2 regions of the Trichlorobacter sp. genome follow, and region 2 is predicted to be linked to the other one. Evidence: riboswitches for the same ligand, from Rfam matches in the RefSeq annotation. Region 2 holds a riboswitch; the other holds the start of a gene.
The links. Region 2 has a riboswitch for S-adenosylmethionine ahead of RBQ93_RS11925 (tetratricopeptide repeat protein). Riboswitches for the same ligand answer to the same signal wherever they lie in the genome.
Positions count from the first base shown of each region.

Region 1: it holds a riboswitch for S-adenosylmethionine, as region 2 does, so the genes downstream of both, metX (homoserine O-acetyltransferase MetX) here and RBQ93_RS11925 (tetratricopeptide repeat protein) in region 2, are expected to answer to the same signal.

Region 1 covers NZ_JAVEPN010000004.1:72,014-96,883, reverse strand. The annotation lists gene RBQ93_RS03715 (PAS domain S-box protein) at 1-783, opposite strand, end outside; gene rlmN (23S rRNA (adenine(2503)-C(2))-methyltransferase RlmN) at 789-1,823, opposite strand; gene ndk (nucleoside-diphosphate kinase) at 1,869-2,285, opposite strand; gene RBQ93_RS03700 (ABC transporter ATP-binding protein) at 2,387-4,063, opposite strand; gene RBQ93_RS03695 (single-stranded DNA-binding protein) at 4,121-4,558, opposite strand; gene RBQ93_RS03690 (lysophospholipid acyltransferase family protein) at 4,709-5,425, shown strand; gene RBQ93_RS03685 (hypothetical protein) at 5,467-5,610, shown strand; gene RBQ93_RS03680 (hypothetical protein) at 5,614-6,009, shown strand; gene RBQ93_RS03675 (ribonuclease J) at 6,006-7,682, shown strand; gene RBQ93_RS03670 (type I restriction endonuclease subunit R) at 7,669-10,662, opposite strand; gene RBQ93_RS03665 (RNA-binding domain-containing protein) at 10,805-12,463, opposite strand; gene RBQ93_RS03660 (hypothetical protein) at 12,460-13,437, opposite strand; partial or broken gene RBQ93_RS03655 (type I restriction-modification system subunit M) at 14,154-15,929, opposite strand; gene ispF (2-C-methyl-D-erythritol 2,4-cyclodiphosphate synthase) at 15,929-16,408, opposite strand; gene ttcA (tRNA 2-thiocytidine(32) synthetase TtcA) at 16,514-17,314, opposite strand; gene metX (homoserine O-acetyltransferase MetX) at 17,318-18,424, opposite strand; SAM riboswitch class I at 18,482-18,584, opposite strand; gene RBQ93_RS03635 (hypothetical protein) at 18,736-19,590, shown strand; gene RBQ93_RS03630 (OsmC family protein) at 19,587-19,994, shown strand; gene RBQ93_RS03625 (DNA translocase FtsK) at 19,991-22,339, shown strand; gene RBQ93_RS03620 (carbon-nitrogen family hydrolase) at 22,346-23,125, shown strand; gene tolQ (protein TolQ) at 23,220-23,891, shown strand; gene tolR (protein TolR) at 23,902-24,315, shown strand; gene RBQ93_RS03605 (TonB C-terminal domain-containing protein) at 24,318-24,870, shown strand, end outside.
Region 2 covers NZ_JAVEPN010000024.1:9,833-16,150, forward strand. The annotation lists gene RBQ93_RS11905 (hypothetical protein) at 1-791, shown strand, start outside; gene RBQ93_RS11910 (MBL fold metallo-hydrolase) at 821-1,636, opposite strand; gene RBQ93_RS11915 (hypothetical protein) at 1,851-2,318, shown strand; gene RBQ93_RS11920 (DNA alkylation repair protein) at 2,338-3,018, opposite strand; gene RBQ93_RS11925 (tetratricopeptide repeat protein) at 3,551-4,204, opposite strand; SAM riboswitch class I at 4,284-4,370, opposite strand; gene RBQ93_RS11930 (metalloregulator ArsR/SmtB family transcription factor) at 4,519-4,821, shown strand; gene RBQ93_RS11935 (permease) at 4,796-5,830, shown strand; gene RBQ93_RS11940 (thioredoxin family protein) at 5,916-6,155, shown strand.

The DNA of each region.
Region 1 (24,870 bases), on a different contig from region 2:
CTCCCGCTGACGGCGCTCTGAGACGTCATGACCGACGCTCAGGATCTCGATCAACTGCCCCTTGTTGTTATAGGCTGGTGCATTGGCCCAGGAGATCCAGACCCGGCTGCCGTCCCAGCGGCAATTTTCATGCTCAGCACTGGGAAAAGCCTCAGGATTGTTGCCGATTTCGTTGATCAGCATGCGCAGATTCTGGCCGGCGCTGCCGCTTTCCGGCACGATGGTCCCCACCAGATGCCGCCCCACCAGTTCTTCGGGCAGAAAGCCGAAAAATTCGCAGGTGTAGGCATTGGCAAAGGTGATGATGCCGTCCGGCGACCAACGCAGGATAAAGCTGTTGGTCCGTTCCACCATCTCGCGGTAGTCGCGCTCGTTGCGCCACATCCGTTCATCGATCCGTGTCCGGTCCGAAACGTCCCGGATCGCGCCCTGAAAGCCGATTGGCGTGCCATCTGACCCCCGCACCAGATTGATGCTGACTTCGGCATGCACGGTGCGGCCGGAGGCATGGCTCATCTTCAGTTCCAACAGCCGGGGTAAAGGTTTTTTCAGTGTTTCCCGGTCAGTGATATGGCTCAACAGCCGGGCTGCGGCGAACTCACGGGAGGAAGGCGCCAGCAGATCCAGTAGACAGCGGCCCGCCAGGCTGTCCGCTTCATAACCCAGGGTGCCGGTCACGGCAGGGCTGATGTAGGCCAGCTGCAGCTCCAGATCAGTCAGCCAGATGACTTCGATACTATTTTCTACCAACAGTCGAAAGCGATCCTGGCTGAGCAGTGGCATGGCAGCTACTCCTGACCGGTCTTTGGCTCAAGGCGGCCCTTAAGTTGACCACAGGCGGCCGAGATGTCGCTGCCCCGGCTGTCACGGGTAATGACCGTGAAGTGTCGGTCCAGCAGGAATTTGTGGAAGGCGTCCAGCGCCGCCCTGGTGGGTGGTCTGAAGTCGGCTCCCTCGTGGGGGTTGAACGGTATCAGGTTGATCTTGCAGGGGATATCCGAAAGCAGACGCACCAGCCGTTTGGCCTCCTCCGGCGTATCGTTCAGGCCCCCCAGCAGCACATACTCGATGGTTATCTTGCGGCGTCCCGGCAGCGGGAACTTCTTGAGGGCCGCCAGCAGGGTGGCAATCGGGTAGCGCTTGTTGACCGGCATGATCCGGTCCCGCAGCTCGTCGGTGGTGGCGTTCAGGGAGACGGCCAGGTTGACGGTCACTTCCCGTCCCAACCGTTCCAGTTCCGGCACCAGTCCGCAGGTGGAGACCGTCACCCGTCGGCTGGAGAGCTTGAGCCCGTTGTCGTTGACCATGATCTTGAGGGCGGCGATCACGTTTTCCAGGTTGTGCAGCGGCTCGCCCATGCCCATCAGTACGATGTTACGCACCTCCACGTCCCGTTTCACCGCCAGGATCTGGTTGACGATCTCGGCCGTGGTCAGGTTGCGGGTCAGCTTGAAGGTGCCGGTCAGACAGAAGGCGCACTGCATGGCACAGCCGGCCTGGGTGGAGATACAGAGCGTATTGCGATCCTCGTCCGGAATCAGCACGCTCTCCACCGCATTGCCGTCTTCCAGTCGAAACAGATACTTGCGGGTGCCGTCGTTGCCGATCTCCACCGCTTCCGGTTCCAGGCTGCTGATACAGGCCGTCGTTGCCAGCTCTTCCCGCAGCGCCTTGGAGAGGTTGGTCATCTCCTCGAAGCTGGCGGCATCCTGCTGATAGAGCCATTTAAAGAGCTGGGTGGCGCGGTAGCGCTCCTTGCCCTGGCCCGCCAGGAACTGGATCAACCCCTCCAGGGTCAGATTTTTGAGGTCGGTTTTGTGCATAAAAAAAGGCCCTTCCGTGGTTGGAAGGGCCTCCGATGGTTCTCGTTAGCCCACCAGCTCAAGGGCGCTGAAGAAGTAGGGAATCTCAAAGGCGGCGGTTTCCGGGGCATCGGAGCCGTGGGCCGAGTTCTCTTCGATGTTCTTGGCGAAGTCCTTGCGGATGGTGCCTGGCTCGGCGTTGGCCGGGTTGGTGGCCCCCATCAGGGTGCGCCAGTCGGCGATGGCATTTTCCTTCTCCAGACAGAGCACCACCACCGGGCTGCGGGACATGAAGCTGCACAGGTCGTTGAAGAAGGGGCGTTCCTTGTGGACATAGTAAAAGCCCTGGGCCTGGGACAGGCTGAGTTGAATCTTCTTCATGCCGACGATCTTGAAGCCTTTTTCTTCGATGCGGCTCAGGATCTGGCCGGCCAGGCCCCGCTCGACGGCGTCAGGCTTGATAATGGCAAAGGTGCGTTCCATACTGTTCTCCTTGCTGAATTCAAGTTTAATGAACGGTTTCAGTAGCATGTGAGGCAGGAAATGTCAATGTATTGCGGGGTGATGTGAGGGTGTCGACAAAATTACGACACCTTGCCCTGCAGGCGGGCCAGTTGGGCATAACGGCCGCCCCGCTGAAGCAGTTCCGCTGGCGAACCTTGCTCCACAATCCGCCCCTCATCAAGCACCAGCACCCGCTGACAATCCCGAAAGGCCGACAGACGCTGCGATACCAGCACCACGGTCTTGTCGTGCCAGTTGGCGGCAAGGGCATCCAGTATCTCATCTTCTTTGCCGGCATCAACGCTGGCCAGCGGGTCGTCCAGCAGCAGCAGGGCTGGCTGCCGCACCAAGGCACGGGCCAGGGCCACCCGCTGCCGCTGGCCGCCGGACAGGGTCACCCCCCGTTCGCCGACCAGGGTCGCCAGGCCTTGGGCAAAGCCGTTCAGGTCAGAGGTCAGGCCGGCCTGCTCCGCCCCACGCAAGGCATCACCGTCACCGCCATAGGCGATGTTTTCTTGAATACTGCGCGAGAAGAGAAAGGCCTCCTGGGGCAGATAACCGGTTAAACCACGCACCGAAGCCAGCGAAAGCTGGTTGACGTCGCGACCATCCATCAGGAACTGACCCGGCGCCACCGGCAACAAGCGGGCCAGGACTCGCAGCAGCGTGGTCTTGCCGCTGCCCACCGTACCGGTTACGCCCAGCCGCTCGCCGGGACGGATGCTGCAGCAGACCTGCTGCAGCACCGGCCGGTCACCGTAGCTGAACGAAAGCTGGCGCAGCTCGAGGCTCTGCTGGAAGGTGGCAGTCTGTTCAGCGTCCGTCTCCAACAGCGGTGTGGCGGTCAGCAGTTCATTCAGGCGACCCATGGAGGCGGCGCCCCGCTGCAGCAGGGTCAGGATCCAGCCCATCACCGCCGTCGGCCAGGCCAACAGTGCCAGGTAGCCGGAAAAGGCCACAAAGTCACCCAGTGACATCGTGCCGGTGATCACCTGGCGACCGCCGATGAACAGTACCGCCAGGGTACCGATGCCGGTTGCGGCCACCATGATCGGCATCACCAGCCCTCGCACCCGCGCCAGTTCCAGGTTCTTGTCCAGGCAGTCACGGGAGGTCTGTTCAAACAGACGGTCGAAATGCGGTTCACGACAGTAGCTTTTCAGCAGCCGCACCGCCGAGACGCTCTCTTCAGACAGTGACGACAGCCGTGCCAGCTCCTCCTGGGCCTCGCGGGACAGGTTGAACACCCGCCCGCTGATACGTCGCACCAGCAGCACCATCAGCGGCAGCGGACCCACCGCCGCCAGGGTCAGCCAGGGCGAGATCAGCAGCATCAGCCAGACCGCTGCCAGATAGATGATAGCGGTGTTCAGCAGGCTCATGCTGCCGAAGCCGACCAGCATCCGCACGTTGCCCAGATCATTGCTAAAACGGGACAGCAGATCGCCGGTCCGTTCGCGGTTGTAAAAGGAGAGATCCAAGGCCAGCAGCCGTTGAAATAGCGCCTCGCGCACCCTGAATTCCACAATCCTCGCCGCATGCAGGATGGTGGTGCGGGACCAGATCCGTACCAGGCAGTGCAGCAGGGCCAGTCCGGCCATCGCCGCCGCGTATTGCCCGGTGCTGAAGCTGGCGCTTCCCGGCTGTCTGAGCCCCTCGACCGTCAGCTTGAGCAGCCAGGGGATCAATAGGGCACAGCCGTTGGTCAGCAACAGCAAAAAGGCCCCGACGGCGTAACGCCATCGGAGCCCGACCATAAAAGGTGCCAGAGTATGAAGGTGTGCTAACGGTGAACGTGTCTGCATAACACCTGACTAGAATGGGATGTCGTCATCCTGAAACGGCGGCTCATCATAACTGACCGTGGTATCGGCTACACCGCCGGCCTCGCTGCGCCGTCCACCGCCGCCACCGTCACCCTTGCCGCCCAGCATCTGCATCCGCTCGCCCACGATCTCGGTGGTGTACTTTTCGTTGCCGTCGCGGTCGGTCCATTTGCGGGTCTGCAACCGGCCTTCGATAAAGACGGTCTTGCCCTTGGCCAGGTACTCGCCGGCCACCTCGGCCTGCTTGCCCCACAGGGTCACCCGATGCCACTCGGTCTTCTCTTCCCACTCGCCGCTCTGCTTGTTCTTGAACCGTTCGCTGGTGGCCAGGGAAAACGAGGCCACCGCCTGGCCCGAACCGGTGTAACGGACCTCCGGATCCTTGCCCAAGTTGCCGATCAACATCACTTTATTCAGACTGGCCATTGTATCCTCCTTGGCGTGCGCTCTGTGCTTTCAGCGGGTTCCTCTTATAGCATCACCACCACCAACCCTGCAACCGGTTTGCCGGACGACTTGACCCGGCCGACAAAAACCGTTAAAACTCATCAGGAATTTCACGAGGAGTGCTTTATTTTGTTCGCTACCCTGCGCGCCTTCCTGTTCATGGCGGTCTTCTTTCCGCTCACCTTCCCGATCGCCCTGAGCGCCATCATCTGCAGCCTGTTTGATCATAGCGGCCGCAGCTACGCTGCCCATGCCCGTTTCTGGGGTCGGCTGGGGATCTGGCTGGCCGGGGTACGGGTGCAGGTCAGCGGCGCCGAGCTGCTGCCGAACGGCCCGATCGTCGTGATGAGCAACCATGCCAGCAATTTTGATATCCTGGCGCTGCAGGGATTTTTTCCGCGCCCCCTGTCCTGGATCGCCAAAAAAGAGCTGTTCGATATCCCGATCTTCGGCCACTCCATGCGCCACGGCGGTTACATCCCGCTTGACCGCGGCGATGGCCGTCAGGCGCTGAAGAGCATGGAAGCGGCAGCCGGCCAGATCAGGGGTGGCAAGAGCGTGATCATCTTTCCCGAAGGGACCCGCACCCGCGACGGCAGGCTGCTGCCGTTTAAGCGTGGTGGTTTTCTGCTGGCAGCCAGGGCCGGGGTGCCGGTGGTACCGGTGACCATCAACGGCAGTTTCCAGATCAACCCCGGCGGCGCGTTGCGGCTGTACGGCGGCACCATCGACATCGCAATCCAGCCGCCAATCGCCGTGCCGGAAGGGATCAAGCGCAGCGCAGTAGAGGAACACCTGCTGACTGAGGTGCAGTCCAGCATTGCGCGCGGGTTGGCCAGCCAGTGATCACTGCCCCGCACTACCTGTTATTGTCAGGGGTGGGACTGGTGATAATCGCCTGGGGCCTGCCAGCCAGCCATCGCCTGAAGACCCCCTGGAACAGTCTGGCCGCCCTGCTGGTGCTGGTTGGGGTCGGCCTGTTGATGCTGGGGGCACTGTTGACGGTGCTGCCCGATTTTTTCAGGGAGTAAGCCATGCGTCGCTCGGTGGTAACCACGCTGCTGATCATACTACTGACCAGTTGCCTGCTGTGGGCCAACGTCTGGCAACGTCAGCAGGCCCAGTTTCGGGAGGGGCATGCCGGTGAACAGCGCGGTGACGTCATGGTGGCCCTGACCGGCTACGAGTCGGCCATCCGGATGTACCTGCCCTTTTCCGCCACCGTTGAACGCTCCGCCCAGCGGATCTGGGCCCTGGGAGAGGCAGCCGAACAGCGCCGCGATGTTGAGCAGGCGTTGGCCGCCTACCGTTCACTGCGCAGCGCCTTCTACGCCACCCGTTGGCTGATACAGCCAGGTGAAGACTGGATCGGCCGCTGCGACACAAAAATTGCCCTATTGGCCCCGCTACGCAAAGGAAACCGACCATGACTGACAACCAAGCTGCACCATCACATTCGCCGTTGCGCATCGTTGCCCTGGGTGGCCTGGGCGAGATCGGCATGAATATGATGGCCTATCAGTGCGGCGACGACATCCTGCTGGTGGATAGCGGCCTGATGTTTCCCGACGCCGAGATGCCGGGGGTCGATTATGTTATCCCTGACATCAGCTGGTTGCGCGAACGGGCAGAATCCGTGCGGGGCATCCTGCTGACCCACGGCCACGAGGACCATATCGGGGCGCTGCCCTTTGTGCTGCAGGAACTGCCGGTGCCGGTCTACGGCACGGCCCTGACCTTGGGGTTTGTTGCCGAAAAACTGAAAGAGTACAAGATCGGGGCTGACCTGCGACCGGTCAAGCCGCGGGATACGGTCACGCTGGGCTGCTTCAGCGCCGAATTCATCCGCGTCTCCCACTCGGTGGTGGACGGCTGCGCCCTGGCGATTCGTACCCCGGAGGGGGTCGTGATCCATACCGGCGATTTCAAGCTGGACCAGACCCCGGTGGATGGCGAGTTGACCGACCTGGCCAGCTTCGCCCGCTACGGCGATCAAGGGGTACTGGCGCTCTTATCCGACTCCACCAACGTGGAGCGTGAAGGCTACACCATCTCGGAAAGCTACGTGGGCGAGGCGCTGGCCGACATCTTTCCCAAATGCGCGGGCCGGATCATTGTGGCCGCTTTTTCAAGCAACATCCAGCGGGTGCAGCAGGTGGCCGATGTGGCGGCGGCCACCGGCCGCAAGGTGCTGCTGAACGGGCGTTCAATGATCGCCAACGTGCGGATCGCCCGTGAACTGGGCTATCTGAACATACCGGACGACCTGCTGATGGACCTGAAGTGTCTGCCGGATATGCCCCGCAACGAGGTCTGCATGATCACCACCGGCAGCCAGGGTGAGCCGATGTCTGCCCTAGTGCGGATCGCCATGGATGACCACAAGCAGATCAAACTGGAACAAGGCGACACGGTAATCCTCTCCTCACGGGTGATTCCGGGCAACGAACGGACCATCTCGGAGCTGATCAACCACCTCTACCGCCGCGGGGCTGAGGTACACCACGAGAAGGTCTCCGAGGTGCATGTCTCGGGACACGCCAGCCAGGAAGAATTGAAGCTCTTGATGAACATCGTCAAGCCTCGCTTCTTTCTGCCGATCCATGGCGAATACCGCCACCTGGTGCTGCATCGCCGGCTGGCTGCCAAAGTAGGCATCCCCGAGGAACGCTGCCTGCTGGCGATCAACGGCGAGGTCGTCTGCTTCTATAACGACACCGCCTGCATCGAGGAAACCATCGAGACCGGCCGGGTGTTTGTGGACGGCAAGGGGGTGGGGGATGTGGGTGAGATTGTGCTCAAGGACCGCCGCATACTGTCCGAGGACGGCATGGTGGTGGCAATCGTCGGCATCAGGCTGGCCAGCGGCGACCTGATCTACGGGCCGGAGATTGTCAGCCGGGGTGTGGTCTACGAGGATGAGAGCCAGGATTATCTGGAGCAGGCCCGCCTGACCGCTCAGGAGGCGCTGCAGGAACTGAATGCCGAGATGCGGCGCGAGCCGGACGAGGTCCGCCAGGCGTTGCGTCAGGCACTGCGGCGATTCTTCAAGAAGACGGTGGAGCGTAGGCCGATGATTCTGCCGGTCATCATGGAGATGTAGGTTCCTGCAGCCGTGCATACACCTTTTTCATCATCCATTCCCGGACAAGGCCACCAAAGGCTTTGTCCTCCACAATCTTTTCAAAGATCTCCTGATTCTGATCCATCCGTTCAATCAGCTTGCCCAGAAACTGGTCTTCAAAGGCATACTTGAAGGTATCAATCTTGTTAGCCTGCGCCTGCGTCTTCAGGGTTTCATCTGCCACAAGTTCTGCCTCAATCTGGTCAAAGAACAGCTTGTCGGCCTGTTCAAACTCAGTGCCGAACTGTTCATTCAAGAGGTCAATAATCTCGGAAAGCGCTGCCTTCTCTTCCTGTGCCCGCTTGATACCAGCTTCCGTCAGACCATCAAGCTCACCGGCTTCATCCTTTTGCAGCTCAATGCTACCGTCTGCAATCTTCTGGAGACGGTAATATTCAAGGGCTACTTCATCATCAAGCTGCAAGGTTTCAGACAAATCCTTCCTCGGTAACTTGGTTTGCAGCAGTTTTGCAAAGGCGTAGAACTTCTCAAAATCAGGCTCGGTAAACGGCATGATCTGGGCAAGGAAGGAATAGAGGTTTGTCCAGGTACGCAGACTCTTCTTGAACTCGTCCTTTTCATCCTCTTTTTCAATGGCCTTGAACCGATCAACAGCCGGGTCAATATGTGCGTATAACGCAGCTTGGTCTTTTACCGTCAGCCTGCGACTATCCCTGAAATAAACCCTGGAGAACGCCTCAATCTCCGACTGCCAGTAAATCTGTTTTTCATCCAGCTTTGCTTTCAGATCATACAGGTGGTTCGGGTCAGGCTCTGACACCACGGTGGTTATTTCATAGTATGGCTGGAATGACGCAAGGATCGTTTCCCGGTCATTCACAAAGTCCAGCACAAAGGTATCATCCTTGCCCGGACAGGTGCGATTCAGGCGGGATAGCGTCTGCACTGCCTTTACGCCGGAAAGTTTCTTGTCAACATACATGGTATGCAGCAGCGGCTGGTCAAATCCGGTCTGGTACTTGTCTGCAACAATCAGGATCTTGTACTCATCAGTATCAAACACCTCCGGCAGCTCTCGTTCACCAAAGCCGGTCAAGGCAGGCTCAGAGACACCTTCCGGGAAGTCGTTGTCAACCACCTTGCCGGAAAATGCCACCAGCACCTTGATGTCGGTATATTCCTTGGCCTTCAGGTAGCGTCTGAACTCGTCAAAGTACCTTTTGGCGTGGAGCCGTGAGCCGGTGACCAGCATCGCCTTGGCTCTGCCGCCTATCTTTTTTGCAACGATCTGCCGGAAATGCTCAATGATGATTTCTGTCTTCTGGGCAAGATTATGGGGGTGCAGTGATACATACTTGCCAATGGCCTGCGCTGCCTTCTTTTTGTTGAGTAGCGGATCATCCTCAATCGCCTTGGTCAGCTTGAAGTACAATTCGTATGTCGTGTAGTTTTCCAGCACATCAAGAATGAACCCCTCTTCAATGGCCTGACGCATGGAATACAGGTGAAACGGCTGTGGTTTACCCTCTGCATTCAGGCAGCCAAACACAGCCAGGGTCTTGTACTTGGGGGTGGCGGTAAAGGCAAAGAACGAGATGTTATTCTGCCGCCCCCGTGCTGCACATGATTTCTCAACCTCTGCATTGATTTCATCTTCATCATCATACTCAGCGGCATCATCATCAACAGCAGTCTCAAGGGATTTTGAAGAGAGCACCTCTTTCAGCTTCTTGCTGGCCTCGCCCCCCTGGGAGCTATGGGCTTCGTCAATGATAACGGCGTATCTGCGGTCTGGCAGATCGCCAATCTTATCAATCACAAACGGGAACTTCTGCAGGGTGGTAATGATGATATGAGTGCCGTAGCTGATGGCCGTGGCAAGCTGGGAGCTGTCTTTATCCACCTTCTGCACCACGCCGGTTTTGTGCTCAAACTGGTAGATGGTATTCTGAAGCTGGTTATCAAGCACCTTACGGTCTGTTACCACAATCACGCTGTCAAAGATTCTCTGGTCTTGTGCATTGTGCAGGCTGGAAAGCCGGTAGGCCAGCCAGGCAATGGAATTACTCTTGCCGGAACCGGCTGAATGCTGGATCAGATAATTTTTACCCGCACCGCTCTCTCTGGCGTCGGCAGTCAGTTTACGGACAGCATCAAGCTGATGATAGCGGGGAAAGATCATCTTCTCGCTTTTCTTCATAACGCCGTCAAACTCGTACTCTTCTGTTTGCAGGTGGACAAAGCGGTGGATGATCTCAAGCCAGCTATCTTTGGTCAGCACAGCTTCCCACAGGTAGGATGTCTTGTAACCGGCAGGATTCGCCGGGTTCCCTTTCCCGTTATTGCAACCCTTGTTAAACGGCAGCCAGTAGGTCTTGCTGCCGTTAAGTCTGGTGGTCATATACACTTCATCAGGATCAACAGCAAAATGGACAAGAGTCCGTTTTTTGAAGGCAAACAAAAGCTCACGGTTATCACGATCCTGGGCATATTGCCGCCTGGCATTGGCTGCGGTCTGGCCGGTAAAGTGGTTCTTTAGCTCCAGCGTGGCAACCGGCAGACCGTTCAGGGCAAGCACCAGATCAACAGAGTTTTTGTTTTTTGCGCTGTAGTAGAGTTGGCGGACAACCTTCAGACTGTTTTTTTCATACAGTGCCAGGGTATCAGGGTTCAGACCGGATTCCGGCTTGAAAAAGGCCATCTGAAACCTGATGCCGTAATCAACAAAGCCATTACGCAGCACGTCAAGGCAACCACGTAGATCAAGCTCTTTGTACAGCCTTTGAATAATCCTGTTGGGGCAATCAGCACCATGCACCGCTTCCAGTTTTGCCCATTTATCTGGCTGGGTGGCCTGAATAAAGCTGATGACATCTGCCTTGAACATGCCCAACTCAACGCTGTAGTCGTCAGCATCCCCCTGACTGTATCCGCCCTGTTCTACCAGGCATTCAATAATGGCTGTTTCAAAGATCTTTTCGGTATGGAGGTTGGTCATCTCTGATACTTCCTTCTTGTTTTGGTCGGGGCATATATGCCACTACCAAACTTAAAAATACATATATAACAGTTGGTTGCGTTGCTTAAACACGTTTTAGGCGCTAGTCCAGAAATGTCTAAAAATGTCTAAAAAAATCTATCTAGGCCGGTTTAGACATTTTCCACACTTTACCGTCAGGGTGAATAATTCCATTGTTTTTAAGTTGTTGCAGAATATTCTTTATTTTGTTTTTCTTTTGCTCTTCGTCTAAAACGTCTGGAAGTTTGTCTAAAAGCACCCTTTCAAAATCTACTTTCTTACCTTCATCAAATTCGTTCAAATAATCGATAATGACTTTCCTGCAATAATCGTCATCAATACCACGCTGTCTGATGTAGGCACTTCTATCACCTGTTACCTTTGCCACTGTTGCGGAAATGTGGAAGTTCGGTTTTCTACCCTCAATCAACCCTTTTGATTTCAGTAGCTTGATTTCAGCAGCAGCTAACGGGTGCTGTTTAGCCACCTTGTCGAGGAGAATAATCTCTTCCAGGCGTAAGTCAGGAAGTGTGGCAACCTTACGGGCGTAACTCATATCAAGCACTTTACCGAAGATGGTAACTTTCACTTCATTCGGTTTAAGATCGTATTCTGGCAGAGGAAAATACTTCTTGCGCTGTAGCATGAACATTCTCTTGATACCGCTTCCAATAGTATCAATCATGTTGAGATTCACCATTGCATCGGCCAGAAACTTGTTGCGGTAGTGTAGTGACGGGGCATCAGAGAAAAGGACTTCATTGATGCTTTTGGGGATGAAAGTACCGGAATTGCTGAACGTTAGGAAGCCATCCTCTCGCTCAACAACGGTAACCTTGCCGCCGATCTGATAGTCCTGGTGGGCAATGCAATTGTTTAATGCTTCTCTGATGATGTACGGTTCATACTGATCCACCTCATCAGGGAAAAGTGTGCCGTCAGTAAGATAGCGATACTTCAGATTTCTGATTTTGCCATATACTGCCTCAGTGTTAAGAATATGAGGACAACTGAAATGCTGGTAGTCCTTCTCAATATTATCTCGATCCTTTAATACCCAGGTAATCTTGCAAGTTGCAGGGCTTATAAAATGTTCTGATTCTTCCTTGCCCAACAGAATGATGGCGGCGCGGGTTATCTTGCCTTTAATGCATACCTTCGCCTTGTTCAAAAAGGTCAGGTCATCCCAGCCGTCAATTTCATCAATCAATTTAGGATTTTTGGTTTTAAACGCTGACCGGGCTTTCTGAATAGCATCTGCTGATAGATCATCCAATGTAGCCTCATCACTGATAACAGCACTCCAGTCTTTCTCTGTGCCTTGGCTGCGGATGCGCTCTATTTCTTCCAGATTAAGGGGGGAAAGGGACTCTCCATCACGCCCGTAATAATGGCCCTCCCAGGCGACAGGGATACCTTTGGGGGCAGCTGGAATCTGAAACATGAGCACCCGGCCCTCCGGCAGGGTAAGTTCGTGAATATCAATAAAGGTAATGCGGTTGGTTGTCTTGTCGGCAATCTCTTTTTTCAGGGATTCAAGAGAGCGGGTATCTACACGGTAGCTGCTGCCAACAATGTTGTGGGTTTTGTCATGGACGCCAAATACAAGCCAGGCATTAGCAAGCGATTTAAGAGCTGCCTCGTTAGAGAGCGCACTAAAATATTTTCCTATCTTGTCGAAATGGTAATCATTTTTGGCTTCCTTAAATTCGACAATCTCGTTCTCAGATTTCATGTTTCTGAGTTCTTCAAGCTTATTAAGCAGATCCGGGGACTTCATACATCCTCCTCCTCATCCGGCCTGACTAAACCATTGACGAAGTTAGAGTATGCGACTTCAGCTAATATCTGCTTTAATACCATCTTTTGTCTTGCTGTTGCATTTGGCTTTAGATGCCCGTCGGGGTAAAGCTCCTTTACAATTTGCGCATTGGTTCCAAATATATTCTCATCAATAGCATCAAGGGTTTCAGGAAGGCCATGACCTAATATGCTTCCTGTGTCAGGATCAATAAATTTAACGTCAGGGTTGTTATCAAATGTCACATCCTTACCCAGAAAAGTCTTTTTTCCACTTATTGAAGGCCACATAACACCAAAAAACTCAACTGACCCAGGCGGATAAATTTTAGCTAACTGAATGGCACCATCTATTGAATCGTATTCCTTTTCTCTAATCATCCTGATCAAGACATTTAATGGCTCCATATCTAAACGTCCAGCCAATACTTTTCTGTTGTCTACCAACTCCTTTTGCAAAAGTTCCTGTGCTTCATAGAGGTTATCCCCGATAAACGAAAAAATCAGATTGTCATGATCCTGAGTTGGAACAAAACCTTTTGCATCATGCAAATAATCAAGTCTCCAAATATAAAATTTGCTGTCCTTCCAGCTCCAGCCTCCAAACAGAAAGTTGAAGCTGCCTAAAACATCCTTGAATTCGCGAGTGCCATAATTAGAAATTGAGTTGCATAACTCTGTAAATAAATTGGTTATATACTCCAAAACCTCTTTAATATCGGTGCTGGCACTGGATAGGTGGGCGTCAAATTTAATCGAAGAGATGAGGTTCAGTATTAAAGGATAGGTTCTTTCTGTGTCGCCAGCGAAACAGATAAGGCAGTCTTTTCTTGGAAGTTCAAACAGTTTTACTCCTGTGTGCCACCGTTCTCCCCCAGACAAGCAACTGTCTGTCGCCACAATCAGTTCTTGTTTGTCATTTTCTTGCCGTACCCATGCAGTACAGAGTGTCATCCTATAACCTCATCACTTACATTAATTTTTCCAGTCACTACATCCGAAATCAATGTGGAACGATATTCTTTGTAAAGAGTTATTAACTTTTCCTTTAATTCGATAAGCTGGTCAATATCAGCTGTTTTCTTATCAAGAAAAGAAGTTATAAGTGTTTGCTCAGTATAATCAGTTGTGACCGGCAATTCGATGTCACCCAATAAACCACGACTAATTCTTTGCATAGTAGCACCTCGCGCAATCAGAGATGTGTACTCAAAATATCGAGGATTTGACATTGCATATTTGAGAAATGATTTTTGATATTCTGTATTCGGTCTAAGGACAACATTGTCTACCGATGTTACGATTCGTTTGCCGAGATCAGGGATGATACAACATCTACCGATAGGTGGATTTAAGCGCGAAATGACTAAATCACCTGGGAAGACTTCAGTGCAATTAAGCTTCTCAAATGTCTCCTCGGTAATGTATGTTTGCCCCTGTTCCTTGTACTTTCCTTCACCAACATTACCTGTAGTGATATACCTAATTTGAGAGTCATCAAAAACAATATCTTTACTTTCAATCCAGTCACCATCAAGGAAGAGGGTATCTTCATCCTGAGCTAGATACTTTATTTTTTTGATTTTCCACCCTTCTGGAATCTCTCCAATCCATTCTACTTTTGAATCTTTGTATTTTTCGTACTTCTTACAAAGACCAGAACCTTTGTTTTCTAGCTTCAATCTTTCATTCTCCAGTTTCAGGATATCTTTCTTGATTTCATCAAGTGAGCGTAGTTTTTTAAATTCATGAAAATAATTGGTGAAATTGATCTCATACCCTACTTTGGTCTTGCTCTCATCAATCCAGGCATCGGGCACGTGTGGCTTAACTTCCCGCTTAAAATATTCGGCGATGGTCTGCTTAACCAGTTTGCCGTTCTCATCTTTCCGCAGAAAAGGAATTTTCTCAAAATCACGCAGGTTTGAGTCGGCCTTTGGCTCACCGTTACGGCCTTTCACAATCTTTCCGGCAGCGTCCCGCTCCGGTCGCTCAACCGTCACCCGCCAGTAACCAAAGAAGTCATTGGGGTAAATCTTGCAAAACTCATTTTCTTCAAAATTGCCATAGATGTTGGTGATATAGCCAATGCCCCGGCTGTTGCCGTTTTCCGGTATCTCTTTACGCTTGTTGCCCAGGCTGCGGGGCATCTTCTGCCAGAAGCGGTTTTCGGTGATGGCCGGGTTTTCATCATCTTTACTGCCGGTGGCGTTGATAAGCTGAATCTTCCCCTTGCGTTCCTGCTCTTTATGGTTGGTGAGAATCCAGATGTAGGTTGATATACCGGTGTTGTAGAAAAGCTGATCCGGCAGGGCGATGATCGCCTCCAGCCAGTCATTTTCAATTATCCATTTACGGATTTCGCTCTCGCCGCCCCCTGCCTGACCGGTAAAGAGGGGCGAACCGTTAAAGACAATGCCGATGCGGCTGCCGTCCGGCTTCATCTTTGAAATCATATGTTGCAGAAAGAGCAGCGAGCCGTCGTTGATGCGGGGCAGACCTGCGCCGAACCGTCCGGCAAAGCCCTTTTTTTCTGCCTCGGCCTTGATGATCTTTTCTGCCTTTTTCCAGTCTACGCCAAAGGGGGGATTGGAGAGCAGGTAATCAAAATGCTCCCCCTCCAGGCCGTCAACGGTAAAGGTGTTGCCCATCTTCACGTTGGCCGGATTCTGCCCCTTGATCAGCATGTCTGATTTGCAGATGGCGTAAGATTCGGGATTGATCTCCTGACCAAACACCTCAAGCTTGGCCTTGGGGTTCAGGTTTTTCAGATAATCCTCAGCAACCGAAAGCATGCCGCCGGTGCCGCAGGCCGGGTCATAGAGGGTTTTGACGATTCCCTCTTTGGTTAGAATCTCGTTATCGCTCTTGAAAAGAACATTAACCATCAGCTTGATAACTTCGCGGGGGGTAAAATGCTCTCCGGCGGTTTCATTGGATATTTCAGCAAACTTGCGGATCAGCTCTTCAAAGACATAGCCCATCTGCATGGTGGTGATGTGCGTCAGGTCTATCTTGGCAAACTCATCCACCACCTTGAACAGAAGGTTGGTGTGTGGATCATCCATACGGGAGATATGGTCATCAAAACTGAAATACTCCACAATCTCGCGGGCACCGGCAGAAAAGCCGTTGATGAAGTTACGCAGGTTGGCTGCAACATTGGCCGGTTCCGCCTTGATTCTGGCAAAATCATACTTGCTGCGGTTATGGAAATTAAGCCTGGCCACCTTGTTCAAGGTAAGGTCTTTGGCGCTGTCGGAGAGTTTTTCAACCTTTGGCAGGTAATCCAGCACAGCCTGCTTAGTGGGAGCAAGGATGCAATCCAGACGGCGGAGCACGGTCATCGGCAGAATGACCTTGCCGTAATCAGACTGTTTATAGTCACCGCGCAGCAGGTCGGCCACGCTCCAGATTTTATTGGCCATACCTTTGAAATCAGTCATTACGATGTGATCCTTTCCATCAGCACCACGGCATGGGCCGAGATCCCTTCACCGGTACCGGTGAAGCCCAGACCCTCCTCAGTGGTGGCCTTGACGTTGATCCGGTCAACCTCCACCCCGCAGGCCCGGGCGATGTTCTCCCGCATGGCCGGGATGTGCGGCGCCATCTTGGGCCGTTGCGCAATGATGGTGGCATCCAGGTTGCCGACCCGGTAGCCGCGCCCCCGCACCAACCCCACGACGTGCTGTAAGAGCTTCATCGAGTCAGCCCCCTTGAAGGCCGGGTCGGTATCGGGGAAGTGCTTGCCGATATCCCCCATGGCCAGCGCCCCCAGTAGAGCATCCGCAACCGCATGCAGCAACACGTCGGCATCGGAGTGCCCCAGCAACCCCTTGTCCCACGGGATTTCCACCCCGCCCATGATCAGCTTGCGGTCATCCACCAGCCGGTGGACGTCATAGCCATGTCCGATACGCATCACATAAAGTCCTTTCCAATCAAAACCATTTTAACGCAAAGGCGCAGAGGCGCAAAGAAGGTTTCCTGTTAGCAAACAACGCTACCAGTCGTGCATTTCTCTGCGTCATTGCGCCTTGCTTTCATACTTTGCGTTAACCGTCTTTGGGACGGTTGTATCCAGCAGGTGCCGCGGCTGCACATTGCCCAAGGCTGCCAGCAGACTGTTTTTGACCTGGGGGATATCCCGCTCCAGCTCGTTAAGCAGCCGCTTCATCCGCTGCCGCTGCTGATCGGGATCGCCGGCCACCGGGCAGGAGCAGGAGACTGAGCTGATGCCGGCCTGCCGGACCAGCTCGATGATCTCACCTTCGGCCAGATAGACCAGTGGCCGGATCACGGTGATATCGCCGTCGTCACAGACCGTCCTGGGCGCCATCGCCTTGAGGGTGCCGATGAAAAACTGGTTCATCAGCAGGGTCTCAATGAAGTCGTCACGGTGATGGCCCAAGGCCAGCAGGTTGCAGCCCAACCGTCGGGCCGCCCCGTACAGTGCGCCCCGCTTAAGACGGGCACAAAAGGAACAGTATGAGGAGCCGGGCCGCAGTTTGGCGTTAATCACCGCAGCATGGTCGGTCCGTTCAACCTGCAGCGCCAAGCCCAGCGGCTCCACAAAACGCTGGATCGCCTCGCAATCAAAACCAGCAAAACCGGCATCCACCGTGACCGGCAGCAGCTCATAACGGATCGGCGCCCGCTGCTGCAACTCGCGCAACAGCAGCAGCAGGGCCTGTGAATCCTTGCCCCCGGACAGGCCGACACAGATCCGGTCGCCCTCCCTGATCAGGCCGAAGTCGGCGATGGCCCGGCCAACCGAGTGGCGCAGACTGCGCCACAGTTTGGAATCAACCCCCTGCGGGCAGGCCATCCGCTAGCCCCTGGCGGCCCGGTCCAGGAATGTGCGTACCAGCGGGGCAAAGGTCTCGTGTTCCAGCAGGAAGGCATCGTGGCCGTAGGCCGAGGGGATCAGGTGGTACTCGGCCGTCTTACCCTGTGCACGCAGACAGGTGGCCATCTCTTCGGTCTGGTAGGGTGGGTAGAGCCAGTCGGAGGTAAAGGCGAAGAACTGGATCGGCGCACTCACCTGACCGAAGGCCTCAGCCATCGATTCGTAGCCCCAGGCCACGTCGTACAGGTCCAGCGCCTTGGCCAGATACAGGAAGGAGTTGGCGTCGAAACGGTCCACAAAGTTGTAGCCGTTGTAGTTCAGGTAGCGTTCCACCTCGAACTGACCGAAGAAGTCGAACAGACCGTCCTTGGCCGAGTAACGTCGGCCGAACTTCTGCCACATCGACTCGTCGGACAGGAAGGTGATGTGGCCGATGCCCCGCGCCAGGGCCAGGCCATCCTTGGGGTTGTGCTTATACTCCCCCTTCTTCCAGGTGGGATCGTTGAAGATGGCCCAGCGGGCCACGGCGTTCAGCGATATGGCCTGGGGTGACGGCCGGGGAGTGGTGGCCAGCACAATGGCTGAGGCGATCCGCTGCGGGTACTGGGTGGCCCATTCCAGGGCCTGCATGCCACCCATGCTGCCCCCCATCACGGTCAGCAGCCGCTCAATGCCGAGATGGTTGAGCAACAGCTCCTGAGCCCGCACCATATCGCGCACGGTGATCACCGGAAAGGTCAGGTTGTAGCGTTTGCCGGTCTTGGGGTTGATCGAGGTGGGACCGGTGGAACCGTAGCAGGAGCCGATCACGTTGGAGCAGATCACGAAGTAGCGCTCGGTGTCCAGCAGCCGACCGGGACCGACAATGGCATCCCACCAGCCGGGCCTGGTGTCCTCTTCCCGCCGCTTGCCGGCCAGATGGGCATCGCCGGTCCAGGCATGCTCCACCAGGATGGCGTTGGAACGATCGGCATTCAGGGTGCCGTAGGTCTCATAGACCAGGGTCACCGGCGCAAGTATCCGCCCGCTCTCCAGCCTGATGCCTGCGTCAAAGGTGATGCTCTGTTCCTGAATGATGCCGACCGACATGCAAAAAGCCCCTGTTCATGATGAGCAGGGGCTTTGGGTGGTGTACGCCGAAAACCTCGCTCATCTTCGCCTTGCGGCAGGATTTAGCACCTGGCGTCCCTGCGGGGACCGGTTGCTGTGGCTTCGTCGGGCCTTATCCCTCCACCACTCTCGATAAGCAGATTGTTAAGCGGAACAGTACGGTAAGCCGAGCATGCTTGTCAATCAAATATCCGGTGCTGAGGCCGGCAGAACGGTCTGGAAATAGTGGTGGGCATCTGGTATAGATAACCAGTTGCAGAGTCTGCATCAATCCTACGCGAGGAGGCGACATGAAACGGCTGGTACTGCTGCTGGGCCTGGCCCTGCTGCCGCTTTTCAGCGGCTGCGCCCACAACTATTTTAATGTCCCGCAAGACAGTTTTGCCGAACAGGTCAAGGTGCTTGGCATCGTGCCGATCATCGTGGACAGCGAGTCCGACATCCGCCACCCGCAACGGGAGGAACTGATCGAGCTGCTGACCAGGCAGAGCCGGCTCTATGAACGCTCGCTGACGCGGCTGATCAAGAATACCAACAGCTTCTACACCGTGACCATGCTGGATACCGATCCGCAAGCCCTGTTCAAGGAGCAACTCTTCCGCCGTGAACGGCGTGATGATGCCTCGATCCAGTACAATAAATATTTCTGGAAGACCGACGGCATAATCGAGCTGATCCACAAAAGCAGCCTGGACGCCCTGATGGTAGTAGTGATCAGCGGCATCACCCGCCCGGAACGGATGGTCTCGGCCAACCTGATGGAATCCCTTGAAGCCGACTACAACTACCTGATCATGACCGCCCAGATTCTGGACCGCAAGGGGAACATCCTCTGGGAATACCCTAACTTCCGGACCCGCAGCCTGTCCTATGACCCGCTCATCAACCTGCAGTATCCCAATTTTGATGAAGCCCGGGCTAACCTGAGCTCCAAGGTGCAGACCAAATTCAAGGCGCTGGAGGGGATCAAGCGTGCCCTTGAGAAACGGCGGCAGGATTTCCTGCTGCAGGAGACCAGCGAGGTTGAACTCTACATGGACCAGTTTGAGTCGATGAGTGAACTGCTCAGCATTAACCGCGAGCCGAAAGCCAGCCAAGCGGCCGAGCAACCCAAGCAGGATCCAGCCAAGGAGCCCAATCCATGACCATCGAGATCACCCTTGACGGCAACAAGCGGGTGAGCGCCCACTACCCCGACGGCCTGAGCCTGGCAACTGACCAGAGCGTCGAGGACGGCGGCGAAGGCGCGGCGCCGTCTCCCTATGCCTGCTTTCTGGGGGCCATCGGCACCTGCGCCGGGGTGTATGTTATGGAGTTCTGCCGGGCGCGGCACATCCCCACCGAGGGGGTGGCACTTACCCAAGAGGCGGTCTTTGAGACCGACGAGCAGGGCAAGCGCCGCCTGGCAGCGGTCAATCTGACCATCAAGCTGCCAACCGATTTTCCGGAAAAATACCGCGGCGCCATCGTCAAAGCCGCCGGTCTCTGTTCGGTAAAGAAGGCCATCATGACCCCGCCGGCCTTTTCCATCGACTACCAACTCGTGTGAACCGGCCCGTGGACGACGCCCGCAAGGAAAAACTGAAAAAAGAGCTGCAGGGGATGGGGCTTGCCGCCCTGGGTATCTTCATCCTGCTGGCCTTCCTGACCTTCAGCGCCGCCGACCAGTCGCTGAACAGCTGGTCCAGCGAAGGCGGGGTGCGCAACCTGGGGGGGCGGCTGGGTTCCCAGGTGGCCGACCTGTTCTTCATGCTGTTCGGCCTGGCAGCCTATCTGGTGCCGGGGGCGCTGCTGTTCCTGGCCTCCAACCTGCTGCGTTTCAAGGAACTGCGGCTGCGTGGCTACAAGCTGGCCGCCTTCAGCGGTCTGCTCTTCTCCCTGTCGGCCTTGTTCGCCTTCAATCTCGAATCCACCGTGCTGTTCGGCCAACAGGTCCCCACCGGCGGCGCCATCGGCGCCCTGACGGTCCGCTTTCTGCGGGCAGTGGTCGGCACCACCGGCGCCCTGCTGGTGCTGCTGCCGCTGCTGGCGGCCTCGATCATGATACTGTGCCGTTTCTCGTTTGTACTGTTTGCCGGCTGGTGGCTGGAAACCATGCGCCAGAAGTGGGCCGCCTGGCGGGAACGGCAGGCCCACCGCAAGGATGAGCAGCAACGGGACAAGGCCCTGGCAGCCGGCAAGCCGGCACCGTCCAGCGGCCCGGTCATCAAACCCCAGGCCCCGCCGCCACCGCCACCCAAGCCCAACTTCTTCAAGAAGGAGAAGAAGAAGGAGGCTGCCAAAGACAAACCGATCCAGGAGACCTTCGACTTTATCACCCAGCAGGAAGGCTTCCACACCCCGCCCCTGTCACTGCTTGACCCGCCGCCAGCCAGCGATCGCCGGGTTGACAAAGAGGCACTGGCAGTCAACGCCCGGCTGCTGGAGAAGAAGCTGCTGGACTTCGGCATCGACGGCGAGGTGGTGGAGATCGCGCCCGGCCCGGTGATCACCATGTACGAATTCGCCCCGGCCCCCGGCATCAAGATCAGCAAGATCGCCGGCCTGGCCGACGATCTGACCATGGCCCTGCAGGCGCTCTCGATCCGGATCGTGGCGCCGATCCCCGGCAAAGGGGTGGTGGGGATCGAGGTGCCCAACCGTGACCGGGAGACGGTCTACCTGCGGGAGATCTTTACCTGCGAGGAGTTTCTACAGAGCCGGATGAAGCTGCCGCTGGCCCTGGGCAAGGATATCGCCGGACTGCCCTCGATGGCCGACCTGGCCAAGGCGCCCCACCTGCTGGTGGCCGGCTCCACCGGCTCCGGCAAGTCGGTCTCGGTCAACACCATGATCCTGTCGCTCCTGTTCACTGCCACTCCGCGGGACGTGCGTTTCATCATGGTGGACCCCAAGATGCTGGAATTTTCCATGTACGAGGGGATCCCCCACCTGCTGCTGCCGGTGGTGACCGAGCCGAAGAAGGCCTCGCTGGCACTGAAATGGGCCGTGGTGGAGATGGAACGCCGCTACCGGCTGCTGGCCGACAAGGGCGTGCGCAACATCGAATCCTACAACCGCAAGCTGGCCACCGAAGAGGAAGAACAGGACGCCCTTGCCGCCTCTGATGCAGAAATCATCGAGGAACTGGAAGAGGTATTGGAAGGCGAGGACGCTGCGCCGCTCGACGAACCGCTGCCGTTTGTGCTGGATGACAAGGAACCGCTGGAACACAGCCACCTGCCGTACATCGTGGTGATCGTGGATGAGCTGGCCGATCTGATGATGGTGGCCGGCCGCGAGGTGGAGGAGCATATCGCCCGTCTGGCCCAGAAGGCCCGCGCTGCCGGCATCCACCTGATCCTGGCCACCCAGCGGCCGTCGGTGGATGTGATCACCGGCCTGATCAAGGCCAATATGCCGTCGCGCATCTCGTTCCAGGTCTCCTCCAAGGTCGATTCACGCACCATCCTGGACTGCAACGGCGCCGAAAGCCTGCTGGGCATGGGCGACATGCTCTACCTGCCCCCCGGTACGGGACGCCTGCAACGGATTCACGGCGCCTTTGTCTCCGATGCCGAGGTGCAACGGGTGGTGGACTTCCTCAAGAAACAGGGCAAACCGGTCTACGAAAAGTCGATTCTGGAGATGAAGGACAGCGACGACAAGACCGACTTCGGCGATGAAGAGCTGGATGAACGCTGGGAGGATGCACTGCGTCTGGTGGCCGAAACCAGGCAGGCCAGCATCTCGATGGTGCAACGCCGCCTGCGGATCGGCTACAACCGGGCCGCCAGGATCATCGAGATGATGGAGCGGGAGGGGATGGTGGCCCCCGGCGACGGCACCAGCAAGCCCCGCGAGATCTTCCTCGAGAATATCAACGTGTACCTGAACTCGCCGATCAACAAGTAGGAGTTCATGATGGACATCACAGCCGCAGCCATTCAGTTCACCGTCCAGCAGGGGGATATCGCCGCCAACCTGGCCTATGTCCGCGAGGCGCTGGCTCGAGTCGCCGCTCAAGGGGCCCAACTGGCGCTACTGCCGGAGATGTGGTCCACCGGCTTCGCTTACCGGAACCTGAGCGAGCTGGCCCAACAGACCGATGCGGTGGTAGCCGAGCTGCAGCAGCTATCGGCCCGCCACCAGCTGGTGATCGTCGGCAGTCAGCCGGAACCGGCCGGTGACGGCCGGGTCTACAACACCGCCCATGTCATCGACAACGGTCGCCTGGTTACCAGCTACCGCAAGCTGCACCTGTTCTCACTGCTGGGGGAGGACAAGGCCTTCAAGGGGGGCGACGGCTGGTGTCTGGCCGAAACCTCGTTGGGCAAGATCGGCGTGATCATCTGCTACGACCTGCGCTTCCCCGAGCTGTCGCGCCGGCTGGCCCTGGAAGGGGCCCGGGTGATCTGCGTGCCGGCCCAATGGCCCAAGCCGCGCCAGGAACACTGGCGCACCCTGTTGCGGGCACGGGCCATCGAGAATCAGCTCTACGTGGTTTCCTGCAACGCCTGCGGCCTGATCGGCAAACTGGACTTCTTCGGCATGAGCATGATCATAGACCCCAAGGGCGAGGTGCTGGCCGATGGCGGTGAATTGCCGGGGGAGATCGTGGCCCCGCTCTCCTGGGAGACGATGGATACCTGGCGGGCCCAGATCCCCTGCTTCAACGACCGAAGACCTGAAGTTTATTAGACTAATCCCTGAATTTCTTGACGCCTCGATCTGGGGCGACTACTCTTTAAGTGCACGTCTAATGTAGAGCATCTGGAGGTTTGTTGTGACAGATATGTTGAGTCTGGCCGGTACCGGACCGGTCGTGTTGGCGGTCTTTGTGATCCTGATCTTTTTCTCGGTGGTATCCTGGGCGATCATCTTCTACAAGCTGTTCCAGATCCACAAGGCCAACAGCGAATCGGTCCGCTTCATGGACTTCTTCTGGAAGACCAAGCGCTTTGACACCATCGCCGCCCAGGCCGACCGCTTCTCCAGCTCACCGCTGGTGATGCTGTTCAATGAAGGCTACAGCGAGCTGAAGCAGGTGATGGATGGCGATGCCAAGCAGGAGCAGACCGGCGTCAGCACCGATCTGGGCGACATCGACAACGTCACCCGGGCCCTGCGTCGTGCCACCAACCAGGAGATCAACCGCCTGGAAAAATACACCACCTTCCTGGCCACCACCGGTTCGGCTTCGCCGTTTATCGGCCTGTTCGGCACGGTCTGGGGGATCATGGTGGCCTTTGAGGGGATCGGCCGCACCGGCTCGGCCTCGCTGGCCGTGGTGGCGCCCGGCATTTCCGAGGCGTTGCGGGCCACTGCCATCGGCCTGATCGCCGCCATTCCGGCCGTCATGGCCTACAACCACTTCCAGCACAAGATCCGGGTGCTGGTCAAAGAGATGGACAGTTTTTCCACCGAGTTCCTGAACATTGTCCAGCGCAACATCACCGGCAAGTAGGAGCAGCTCGATGGCTATGGGACGAGGAAACGACGAACGGGGCATGGTTGCCGAGATCAACGTCACTCCCCTGGTGGACGTGATGCTGGTGCTGCTGGTGATCTTCATGGTCACCGCACCGATGATGCAACAGGGGGTGCAGGTCAACCTGCCCAAGGCCGACACCAAGGGGATGAGTGCCCAGGAAGATACGGTTATTGTAGCGGTTGACCTCAACGGGCGCACCTTCATCAACAAGGACGAGGTGCCGGCCGGTGACCTGCGGCAACGGTTGAGCGAGCTGTTCGCCACCCGCACTAAGAAAGAGGTCTTCCTCAAGGCCGACGCCGGCGTACCCTATGGCGAGGTGGTGCGGGCCATGGCCGATATCAAGGGCGCCGGCATTGAACGTCTGGGCATGGTGACGGAGCCGGCCCAGAAATAACCATGCACGCCCTGCAACGACGATCAGACACCTGGCTGGGTGTCACGCTGCTCCTCTCCGCCACGGTCCACGTGGCGGCCTTTGTTTGTATGGTCTGGCTGCAACAGTTGCAACCCGATCTGGGCCAGCTGCAAACCACCTATTATGTGGATGTCGTCAACCTGCCGGTGGCAGCCCCCCAGGCCGGCAGCCCGTTACCGGAAGCCTCGCCAGCCAGCGAAGACGAGGTTGCAGCAGCCCCCCAGGCCGGCCCCCAGACACCACCAGCCACACCGTTCCCCTCAAACGCCGGCGGCAAGGCCGCCCCCAGTGAAGACCACGGGTTTCAGGAGCGGATGGCCAAACTGGCCGCCAAGGCTGCAGAACAGCGCCAGGCAGCTGCGCTGGAATCGCTGCGCAGGAAGATCGGCGGCGGCAAGGTCGGCATGCCGGGGGCCGCAGGCAGCCAGGCCGGTAGCGATTACACCGCCTACCTGCACTCACGGCTGAAAGACGCCTTCCGCAAGACCATCAGCTACCAGAGCTCGGCTCCCTTTGCAGTGGTGCGCCTGACCG
Region 2 (6,318 bases):
AAACGCCGGCGATTGTCGATGTGGCGATTGAAAAAAAGTTAACACTAATTGCTTGGGAACATATGTATGCTTGGGATCAGGATGTTAAAGGTAAACATATATTTGCACGCAATAATGAAATTGCTGGTTATGCGTCGGTTATCCATGCATTAACCTTAGCGGGTATCACTGCCGGCGCCTATGGGAATCATAAAAAAATCGCCGTTATCGGTTATGGGTCAACTGGCAAAGGGGCGATTACAGCATTACTTGGCCTCGGTGCAGAAAAAGTAAGTGTTTATTCAAGACGCTCAAAAGCACAAATTGCAGTTAATAATCCTCAACTTGAGTTTAAAAAATATCAAGTGAACAACAGTCACGTTTTGATGGAAGGGAAAAACGCTTTTACTGAATTAGCAGAATACGATATCATCGTTAATTGTATTTTACAAAATCCGTTAAAACCTAAAATGTTTATGTCAACCACACAAGCTCTATCCTTGCAAAAGCCATTATTAATTATTGATGTAAGTTGTGATGCGGGGATGGGATTCGAATTTGCTCAGCCGACATCTTTTACGCAACCACAATTTCATGTTGGTCATGTGACGTATTATGGTGTTGATCATAGTCCCAGTTTCTTTTTTGAAGCCGCTTCTTTTGAAATTAGTAAGGTGCTTTTCCCACACTTATTATTTGTTTTAGAAAATAATACATATCGCGGTAATTCCGTTCTTGAAAAAGCGATTGATATCGAACAAGGACAAATTATCAACAAAGAAATTATTTCTTTTCAGCAAAGAAATGTATAAAAACCTGATTTTGCGCAGTTAAATGCTGATTATAATTCGAAACACAGCCCTGTCCGTAGATAGGTAATTTTGTCTTGCATAATCGGCTTCAAGATTGTGAATGCTTTTTCACCAGTACAGTGGCAAGTTAAAAGGCGAACTTTTGTCTTTAATAAGGCATACCCAATATCTTGAATGATATTTTCGGCTTCGCTTATCCCACTCGAGTGACTATAAAGATGCAGTCCACCAATAGCTACATCAATTTGGCCCTTACTGAATTGACAGGCCGCATTGATGATATTTAACATTCCTTTATGAGCACAGCCCGCGACTAGATAATGTCTTTCTTTTTCGGTAATTAAAAGATTTTGTTCATGGGCAAAATCATCTTGTGGGTACGTTCCTGCGCGATATATAAATAAGTTACGATTACTGTGAGGATAAAATCTTTTCTCGGGCACTTGGCTAAATATGTGCAATTCTTCATCAATCACTAAATCTTTATTGACGAAAATTACCCGACTTGGCTCTGGCAAACTAACCCCAATATACACATATGTATCATTCCTTTTGGAAAAATGTTGATCTAAGGCTTGTTGTTGCACATAGATTTTTGCGTGTTTATTTATTGTTAAAAAGTGGGGAAGGCCACCGCCATGATCATTATGACCATGGGAAAGAACAAAAGTATCAACTTGGGATAAATCAATCCCAAGTGTGCGCGCATTATGGGCAAAATATTTAGAAGCCCCCGCATCAAAAAGAATTTTGTGTTTAGCCGTTTCGATATATAGCGCTAAGCCGTGTTCAAAATATAAGGCCGGGTTACTTGTCGTATTTTCCATTAAAACCGTAATTTTCATAAATTAATTGTTCTGACTTCTATAGAAAGAAGCCACTTTTAGTTTAGTCCTTCTAGAGTCTGCATACAAGAAAACCGCAAAGTATATATCCAAAAGACAACTTGATTGATCATCAAATTCGTGATTTAAAAACTTGGCAATTGATGATGATTTCTATTAAATTTCTCTATGGATTATGATAGCCTAATATTGGTATTTTACTGGAGGCCACGTTATGCAAATCGCCATCATTATTCATTCTGAGACTGGACATACTCTTGCAGTCGCAATAAAGATGCAGACAAAATTAATTGCTGCTGGTCACCAAGTGTCATTAGCACGTATTCAAGCACGGAATGATCGTGAAGTTGATGAGCAAAAAATTGAATTTATCAATTGTCCAAAGTTGCCAATAGCGGATGCTTATATTTTTGGCGCTCCCGTCCGTGGCTTTATGCTTTCTCCACTCATGAAAGCTTATTTAAACCAAATCGATGATTTATCTAAAAAACCCGTAATTTGTTTTTTAACTCAACACTTCCCCTTTAAGTGGATGGGTGGAAATCAAGCAATGAAACAATTTAAAGCGTTGTTACTTAATAAAAATGCGCATATAAAAAATCACCATATTTTCAATTGGTCAGCGAAAAAGAAACGTGAAAAACAAATAAATGTGGCTATCCATCAATTGGATTTTTCGTAATCGTTAATACTGTTTTTTTCTATTTATATAAACTGCGTAAGGCTTTAACCCGTATTTTAAATTCATCATTGATGCGGAAAGAATCACACATTTTTTGAATTCCTTTACCAATGATCTTGTAGTGTAATGATTGTGACTTAATAAAATCGATCACTACTTCCGGATTATAAATGGCCAAATCCGCTAGTAACCAAGCTTCCGCCATTTGCACGTAATGTTCTTGATCATTATGCAATAAGGCTAAAATTTTTAGGGTATAATGTCGATCTTTTTGCCAACCACTAAGAAAAATCACATAGCCCCACCTTCTAACAAACGTAAGTTCAGATTGAATATATTGTTTGGCTTTTTCATAAACATAAGAAAAAGATGGAGCTTTTGTCAGCAATTGCAATAAAAAGTCGACATGCCACCAATCATGTAAATCAGAAAAATGGTCTTCGATAAAAGAAATTTGATCTTCATATTTTTTAATCGACTTGAGCGAAACATAGAAATAAATGCGATGAATAGCACTATTTTTGGAAAGATACGGATATAATTCTGCAACATCAATTTTACTTTGATAGTATTCTTTGGCAATTAAATCAATGTCTGCGGTTTTGATATTGTCAATTGCGTTTAGCCGCATTAACGTTTGTTCATAAAGCATAATTTGTGTCCTCTTTTTATGGATATAACGACGAATATCATTTTTCATTACGAATAATTCATTAATAAGTGTCCAAGACTAAAACTTGATTACTGCTTAAAATCCTACTTTATTTTATCAATTACTAGTAGCATTTAATAGCAGGTTTAATCGCGTTTTTTAATGCCTAATGTCAATTTTATCATCACTAAAGAGCGCTGACCTCGATGCCTTTATGTTTAATGCTTCGCGGTGGCGGCTAGTAAAAAAATACCGTTATTCTATATTCAAACTGGGAATAGCGACCATAAACAACTTGTTAGATGAAAATACTATTTAGTTTGAAAATGCCTACTACTATGAATTTATTCAATTTAATAATTCATTTAGGTGCTTCGTGTAATTATTTATCTATGCTCTTATTTTGATTTCTCTTTTTATATACAAACCGTCTTTATTAGTTTAATTCCGACTTTATAAATATTTTAATCGCTGCCATCATATCATCACGTTCATGTAAAAGCGCGACTTCTGCTTGTGAAATTATATTGTCTTTGAGAGCTTGTCGAATTGGATCAACGTATAAATGTTCGCAAAGAGCTCAACAATAGCCGTTTTTTAATACTGGCTCGCCACGACTAAAATTTATACTATCATCGGTATTAAATAATGTTTTTCTTATCCAGCGAATGTTTAGTCGAAAATAAGCAAAATCATTTTCGACAGGGACTAAACCATGGCAAAATTCACAAATCGGATTATTATGATAAATTTCAAACACTTCATTAATCTTTTCTTCTGAAAAGCGAAAAGCTTCTTTTAAAAAGCGTAAGCCTAATTCCTCACCTTGCAGGTATTCTCGCACGGCATAAGCGACTGACTTATTATAATAGTACTTGGCTTTTTCTAAATCTTGTGGAACATGTAAACCATCTTTATATATTTTCCCAAGGTTATAGGCGGCGTTTGGGTTTAAACGATTCGCCATTTTATTATAAATTCTAAAGGCTTTAGCAAAATCTCGGTCAACGATTTGGCCTGTCAAATAGAACGAGCCGATTGCGTTTTTTGCATATGCGTAATTCATGTCAGCGGATTGTTTAATCAAGTGATAGGCTTTCTTTACATTTTTATCTTGACCATTTTTACCAAATAAATAATCAATCCCTTCTAAATATAGTTCACGTCGTTTCTTATTATAGGCAATAACATCATTTTTTGGCGGAGGCAACTTACCATACTTCTTTGTTTCCATATATTTCTCCTTTTTAATATAGGACCAAAAAGAGAAATAAAAAGCCCATCGAAATGATGGGCATAGATAAACTATGTGTTTCCCATCATTCAAGCTTTAGCACCTTGCGTATCGTAGGTTGCTGACGGGTCACAGGGCTTGTCCCTATCCGTTCTCTTTATGGTGAGATTGTTATAGCAAATAAAAGGCGTTTTGTCGAGAGGCGGTTTATCGATACAAATTGTCTTAAGTGATAAATCAACTTTGACTTTGATTAAGCAAAAATATAAAATATCAATATTGAATATAGATAAACATCTATATATAGGAGGCCGATGAATAAAAAAATGGCAGAACGATTTCACGCTCTTGGTGATCCTAATCGTTTAATAATTATCGATGCATTAGCTAAAGGTGAAACGTGCGGTTGCACGATTATTAATAATCTTTCCATTTCGCAGCCAACGCTGTCTTATCATCTAAAAATAATGACTGATAGTTCCATATTGAACGCTTATAAAGAAGGAACGTGGAAAAAACATAAAATCAATCATAAAGAGATAAAAGAAATGATCGATTATCTAAATTCTTTGCTACAGAAAGAAAAAACTTGTGACAGCGTTTGCGATAATATTTAGTTGGCTTAATGACCAGCTTTTGAAAATGGTTTGGCTACAAAATATCATCGACTGGTTATTTAAAACAATTTTTAATGTTGACCCCGAAACACTTTTCTACAAGGCAGGAACCTTTTTTCTTTATGATGTTATTAAAATATTCATATTGTTAACAGTTCTTATCTTTATCTCATCCTACATCCAGTCTTTTTTTGCCCCGGAACGCACCCGCGCTATTTTAAGCAAAGTAAAAGGCCCTTTTGCCAACATTATCGGTGCTCTTCTCGGAACAGTAACGCCCTTTTGCTCATGCTCATCGATTCCCATTTTTATTGGTTTCACGAAAGCTGGCCTACCAATTGGAGTCACATTTTCTTTTCTTATATCTTCACCCTTGGTTGATCTTGCTTCCGTTATTTTGTTGGCCAGCATCTTTAACTGGCAGATTGCGTTAGTCTATGTTGTGATGGGCTTATTAATTGCTGTGATTGGTGGAACACTGATTAGCGTTTTCAAAATGGAGCGCTATGTCGAGCCCTTTGTTACCGCAACTTTAGAAGAAACAGCAATTGAGACTAATCATGTTGATGATTTTAAAATGACATCGAAAGAACGTGTAAATTACTCATTTAGTCAAGTAAAGCAGATTATTCATAAAGTATGGCTCTACATTTTTATTGGTGTGGCAATTGGGGCTTTAATTCATGGTTTTGTTCCGCAAACATTTATCGAAGCAGTTCTTGGGACCAATAATCCATTCTCAGTCATAATCGCAACCTTACTTGGCATGCCGATGTATGCCGATATTTTTGGGACACTCCCAATTGCTGAGGCATTGGTCCTCAAAGGTGTCGGCCTCGGAACGGTGCTTGCTTTCATGATGGCGGTTACCGCTTTATCGCTCCCTTCGATTATCATGTTAAAAAAAGTTGTTAAAACAAAATTGCTTTTAACTTTTATTGGCATTGTTTCATCTGGCATCATTATTATGGGATACGTATTTAACGCATTTGGCTTTTTGTTAATTTAGGACAAATTATTCATCACATCAATAAATCATTATCATAAGAATTTAAATACTAAATTAGACTTAAAACATCAAGGAGGATCTTACTATGGTCATAAAAATTATGGGTTCTGGTTGCGCGAATTGCCGTCGTTTATTTGAAAACACTAAAAAGGCCATCGCTGAATTAGCTATAGAGGCCGATATTCAATACATCACTGACATTATGCAAATCGCTAATGCCGGTTTGATGCGTACACCAGGTTTAATCATTAATGATAAAATTATAAGTTACGGACGAGTTCCGGAAATATCCGAAATCAAGACCATGATTAAGGCGGCTTTATAAATTACTCTTCCGTGCCATTAGTTTTAATCAATTGTTCTATTTTTATCAAATCAATAAACGTGGTTCAGTGAAGTTTATTTAAGTTCTTCTTCCATTATTTAGCTTCAAACAACTTGTTCTCACAATTTGAGTTTTTTATTATAATTGATTTTTTTGGATTATC